One region of the Peribacillus sp. NPDC006672 genome, then DNA from elsewhere that is predicted to be linked to it. Evidence: riboswitches for the same ligand, from Rfam matches in the RefSeq annotation. Region 1 holds a riboswitch; the other holds the start of a gene.
What was found. A riboswitch is a leader RNA that binds a small molecule or an ion and turns the genes downstream of it on or off. The one in region 1 is predicted to bind preQ1.
Positions count from the first base shown of each region.

Region 2: linked by a shared signal. The riboswitch ahead of queF (preQ(1) synthase) and the one ahead of ACQKKK_RS00155 (VUT family protein) in region 1 are both predicted to bind preQ1.

Region 1 is NZ_JBNNOR010000001.1:27,668-30,788, forward strand. Features, by position in the region: gene ACQKKK_RS00145 (SRPBCC family protein) at 1-258, opposite strand, end outside; gene ACQKKK_RS00150 (SRPBCC domain-containing protein) at 260-592, opposite strand; PreQ1 riboswitch class I at 1,041-1,083, shown strand; gene ACQKKK_RS00155 (VUT family protein) at 1,135-1,677, shown strand; gene ACQKKK_RS00160 (hypothetical protein) at 1,698-1,853, shown strand; gene ACQKKK_RS00165 (hypothetical protein) at 2,003-2,143, opposite strand; gene ACQKKK_RS00170 (TolB family protein) at 2,338-3,121, opposite strand, start outside.
Region 2 is NZ_JBNNOR010000021.1:53,627-56,747, reverse strand. Features, by position in the region: gene ACQKKK_RS23225 (BA3454 family stress response protein) at 37-171, opposite strand; gene ACQKKK_RS23220 (DMT family transporter) at 476-1,333, opposite strand; PreQ1 riboswitch class I at 1,463-1,508, shown strand; gene queF (preQ(1) synthase) at 1,615-2,115, shown strand; gene ACQKKK_RS23210 (aspartate kinase) at 2,604-3,121, shown strand, end outside.

The DNA.
Region 1 (3,121 bases):
TGTAATTGTAACGACTGTTTCTTGGTCGTTGCCTCCCCACGAATACACGATTTTCCTATTTTCCTCGACTTCTAATACATGGATAACCACTTCAGCATCGTATTCGTTATATCTCAATGTAAGAGTCCTGCCTTGCTCCCATCTTTCAGAACTCGATGAGAACCAAAAATTCCCGATTTTTTCAGGGTTTACTATGGCTTCAAACACCTCATTAGTTGGCTTGACTATTTTAAATTTCGTAGTTATTTGAGTATCCATACTATATCAGCTCTCTTTCGATATGTTTTAATAGTTTCCCACTAACACCTAATAAACCCGATCTACATATATTGGCGACAAGTTTTGTCCGGTTCTTCATGTTACTTAGAATAGCTGGCCAACCATAATCTATGCCTTCAAAGGTATTATCACCATATACGAAATCTTTCTCCAATAGCTCATGCGAAAGTGTGAACTTCACAGTAGAATCATCCATTGGCTGCAGTTGAAAAGTGACCCGAGTAGGATGGTCGCGGGGTGTTTTGTCTCCTGCCATGTTCCATGTAAACGAGAGCGGGTGCAACGGCCCACACGATATAAATAGGATAGACAAACGTTGGTTTTTTCATTATTCTTTTGCCTCCTCGCGTTTATATTTCTAGCATTCCTTTTCAAGTCCATGCCAAATAAAAACAATAAGGGCTGCCTCCCCTTAATAATGCGAGGTGCTTTGTTACTGCTTGTCTAGATATCAAAATCGTAACATAACTCTATCAATGATTGTCCGCTTTTCATACAGCCCGTCAAGCAGTTTTCTGCGACAGGAATCGGCAAAAGCTTTAAAAATCCTTTGGCATCAGAGGAACATTTGCTAAGTGCTAAGCTTTGGAAAAGTGGATAATCCGTGGATTCGCGCCATTCCCAGTGACTAAAACGAAATCAAGAAGGCGATTTTTGAAAGGGTATTAGCCTGAATTCATTTTAGAATCAGCCATATGGAAACTTCTTGATTTCCGACCGTTTTCAAGCTACGATAAATAAGGAAATGATAATCCGTTCCGGCGGAAGAGGTTCTAGCTACCCTCTCAAAAAAACTAAGGGGAACAGTGCTCTTTCTTAGGGTGCTGTTTTTTCTGTATAAGGAGAATGAATTAAATGTTAAGAATTCTATTGTATTTAGTATCCATTGTCACGGCGAATGTGGTTACAGCAGCTTTTGATCCATTACATTTGGGCATGTTCATCATTCCGATGGGTACATTGCTCATCGGGGGAACCTTCATCTTTCGAGATCTGGTCCAGAATAAATTCGGCCGTGCGAAAACCTATATGTGTATCGTTACCGCACTTATTTTATCTGCATGTGTATCATTTTTATTAGAAGATACGTTATTGATTGTATTTGCTTCCGCATTATCGTTCGTTGTGGCAGAAACAGCGGATACGGAAATTTATACCCGGTTAAAGCTCCCGATGAGTTGGAGGGTGTTCTACAGCGGGATCGTTGGAGGGTTTTTCGATTCGGTGATATTTGTCGTGATTGGCCTAAGTCCACTAGGTGCCAATATATTGCCATGGGAAGCCGTACCCGCTGCGATTATCGGCCAAATCATCGTTAAAACAGTCATTCAGTCAATCGGTGCCGTACTGTTGGGGCGAATCAACGTAAGGCTGGAGAAGCGCGTAGTCTCCGGTTGAATTCTAGGAGGGATACACCGATGGATGAAACCAAAAAGGAAGAAGAGAAATGCTATTGCCTCGAGGCCTTTCGTGAAAAATACGGTCCGCATGTCCAGGGGGAATGTATGAAGCTCTCCTGCGCCAATTATCGGAAACATAAAGGAATAGACAATCATGATAAACGTAAAACGTAAAATTCAGGATATATTCCATATGGAGTCCATCAAACATTAATATATATAGGAAACAATCGGTTAAATAAAAGAGAATAATTTGAGAAAGAAGGACCAAATTTGGTTCTTTTTTTGTGGGACTGGAGTAACCCATGAGTAAACGCGCGGAATTAAGAAAGAGTGAAGCATGAATTCACGAGTAAATCGTGGTAATTCACGAGTAAAACAGCAAAACTCACGAGTAAAGTTGCGGAATTCACGAGTAAATAGACCAAACTCACGAGTAAATGTGCAAATCTCCGAGAAAACAAGCCGAACCCACGAGTAAACAGCGCGAAATCAAGAGTGTAGCATGAATTCACGAGTAAATGTGCAAATCCTACGAGTAAACAAGCCGAACCCACGAGTAAACAGCGCGAAATCAAGAGTGTAGCATGAATTCACGAGAAACCCCATAAAAAAAGCTTCCGGCACCGTTAATAATTGGTGTCGGAAACCTTTTTCGTTAATTAGGTAACAAAATTTCTTCGGGGTTGTCTCCATCAATCTCCACTTTATATAGGTGATACTGTGGATCGCTTTTGCCGAATTTCTTATCTACCATAAAGTAGACATTTTTTGAGTCGCTGCTGATGACTGGGCGATCTGTGTATCCTTGAAGATGGGTCAGCTGCTTTTCGGTCTTGGTTTTGAGGTCATAGCTATATAGTTCATAAATATAGGTACTGCCTGATTGCTCATTGGAGATAGACTGGAAAATCATCGTTTTTTCATCCGGGGTAATTGTGAAATCAAAAATGTCGACATCACGTTTAGAGTCGGTGACAGTTTCGATACCTGTTTGATCAAATTTCACTTTGAAAATCCGTTGATGCGTTTCGAAAATATCATCAGCCGTTTTAGCATCCGCATCATCATCGGTTTGATAATAAGCGGCTTTTCCATCAACGGTGACATTTAGGGAACTAAGACCATATTTCTTAAAAGAGGTCAGTTGGATGGACTCCTTTTTTTCTATATCAAACTCATAAATATCGAGATCGTGAGGGCGGGGACCCGTGATTGGCGAATAGTTTTTAAACGTACCGGCTCCGATATAAAAGAGAGAGCGGCCGCTTTTTGCGAAATCGAGTTCTGTGACCAGGAAGTCTGCTTTGAATAATTCACTGATTTTCTGTGATTTTATATCAAGAAGGTGAATGGAACTGGTTGAATCTTCTTCTTGGTTTTTTTTAGCTACGATAAAGGCAAGCATATCTCCTTCGTAGGAATAAGTCGGGTCGAGGATT
Region 2 (3,121 bases), on a different contig from region 1:
TAAAAAAAGCAGGTATCTAAAGCGATGCCTGCTTTTTTATGCTTTCCATTGTTTTTCCACTTGATGAAGGGCTTGTTGTAAAATTTCTTCTTGATTGGTACCTGGTTTAGTAAGGACGTTAGTTTGATAAGATTTTCCTTGGAAATCAACTGTTACTGTAACTTTTACCATTATGAATCATTCCTTTCCTGGTTCAATATTATATGAGTTGGTTGTGCCTACTTCTTTTATACCCGAGGGGAAAGATTTTTCAAACATTGCGAAGTAGTACAGTGCGGGTTTTAATATTCAAAATTATCTGATATTTAAAGAGGGATGTCAACACTTTTTTTTCGACAGACTCCATTTCCTTACTTATTTTTATGTTTAGAGGATTGTTGTATTGGGGTCAGGCCATACCATATTTTGTGGCTATATAAAGACGACCTGGCTTGTGTGCGCATAACAGCCAGGTTGTTTTTGTGAAATTAACAATTCATATTTTTGTTAAGATAATTCCGATTAATGCTGCAAGTACTCCAGCAATTTGATAGGTTTTTAGTCTTTCTTTGAATAAATAACATCCAGCGAATACGACAACTAAACAATTCAGGCTGACGACAGGGAAAATGATGCTTGCGATCCCGGTGTTCAACGCAAAGAAATAACACCCATAGCCTATCATGCTTAAAAAGCCTACTAAGGAACCGATTTTGACTTCCTTTAGCTTGATTTTTTCATTTTTAAAGGCCAGGGCCGAAAGAAGATAAAGCATTCCGCCTCCATACATTGATACAAGGATATCAAGGGAGTTTAAATGAAGACGTGTTGATGTCGTCATAAGAATGCCGAGCACACCAAAAGATAAGATGGAGAATAATGTGTGCATCATCCAAGGTAAATATTGATGATTGCCCTTAGCGTTAGGTGTATACTGAATGACTAAGGTAGCGAGAAACATGCAGACGATTCCGCTCCACTGCAGCGAAGAAATATGCTCATGAAAAATTAATGCAGCACATAGGATGGGAAATATTGCATTTGCCGCGATCAGTGGTGATGTCAAACTTGCCGGCCCTTTTTCAAAGGCGCTTGCCATCTGGATGTTACCATTAGCGTTCAGTACACCAATAGCTGCACCAAGCAAGATAGATAGCCAGTCAAGCTTCAAACCATCCATAAAAGCTCCATAAAAAATGGACAAAATAAAAGCTGAAAAATAAAAGAAAAATTGGATATGTACCTTTGAGTAACCTTTTCCGCTACTCCATTTAAAAATGCTGTTATTGATTCCGAAACATAAACTGGTGATGAGAGCCGCAAAAATCCACATTGCTTTTATCTCTTCCTTCATGTAGGATAAACTTCTTCTACATTTTAAGCCGTATACATGTAGGAATCAAACCAAATTTAAAAGTATGATTGACAGATTAGATATTTTTTTCTATATTTACTATGACAATTTTAAAATATTTCCCGAAAAACGGGAGAGGTTCATAGCATCACCCTCTTAAAAAAACTATGGCTTTGATTTTTTTTGCGAATCAACCATATCTTTGAGGAGATATGGTTTTTGTTATATAGAGGCCCATTTTATGAATCTCCCCTGACAAACGTGGATGAGGAGGACTTTTTATGTCTGGAAGAAAAGAAGAAGAATTAAAAAAAGATATCACACTGCTTGGGAATCAAGGGACAAAATATACATTCGACTATGCGCCTGAAATTCTGGAGTCATTCGATAACAAACATCCAAACCGTGATTATTTCGTCAAATTCAATTGTCCGGAGTTTACAAGCCTATGTCCAATTACTGGCCAGCCGGACTTTGCAACCATTTACATCAGCTATATCCCCAGTGTAAAGATGGTGGAAAGCAAGTCTTTGAAACTTTATTTATTCAGCTTCCGCAACCATGGTGATTTCCATGAAGACTGCATGAACATCATCATGAATGATTTAATTGAGTTGATGGACCCGAAATATATTGAAGTCTGGGGCAAGTTTACACCTAGGGGCGGAATTTCTATTGATCCATACACAAATTATGGTAAACCAGGGACGAAGTTTGAGGAAATGGCGAATTTCCGCTTGATGAATCATGACTTATACCCGGAAACCGTGGATAATCGCTAAAGATTGGAAAAAGACAAATGCACTTAATCTTGAGCAAAATTCAAAGGGAATTTCAAAAGGGGTTCGGAACGTTTTCATTCCGAACCCCTTTTGTCTACAAACTGAGACTATAGGCAAAAGCGGTTCTATCTAAATGTTAAAACAAAGTTGATTGGAGCGGGTGTGCGAGACTCCTGCGGGAAATACGCGTCCAAGGGAGAGCCCGCAGGCTGAAAGCTGAGGAGGCTCCCGGACCGCCCGCGGAAAGCGAGTGCCCCTACGTTCCAATCAACGTTCAAATTGTACCAGCCATAAAAAAGTAGACAAAGGCATATGCCTTTGTTTTTTTTATTTTTGCTATTCTCATTCAGTAAACTCACTGTTTTGTGCTTTTTAAAAATACAAATGTCCTCTCGGAATGGAATTATTGCTTGATTGTTTCGTAAAAAAACGTAATAATAGGAAGAGATAATTTTGACAGAATATTTTCAAAAATAGGGGATGTCGTAATGAAAGTTGCAAAGTTTGGCGGAAGTTCACTTGCGTCAGGTGAACAGGTGAAAAAGGTATTCGAAATTGTGGTTGCTGAACCAGAGAGGAAGATTGTGGTCGTTTCGGCTCCAGGGAAACGCAATTCAAATGATATAAAGGTGACGGATTTATTGATTGAGGCTGCGGAACAGCAGCTGCGCGGGGATAATGGGGAGCATTTGATAGAAGATGTAGTATCCCGCTATGCGAGCATTGCTGAGGAGTTAAATATATCCGAGGAGGTCATCACTGGAATTCATGGAAATTTAAAAACACTGTTGCATGCAGACCAATCTAACCCGAAGCGCTATTTGGATGCTTTAATGGCCAGTGGCGAGGATAATAATGCGAAGCTAATCGCAGGTTATTTTCAAAGCCGTGGTGTAGAGGCTCATTATATAAATCCAAAGAAGGCTGGCTTGATCGTAACAGATGAAGATGGATTCACCCAGGTGATGCCTGAGTCGTATGATCGGTTATATGCTCTGCGTGATGA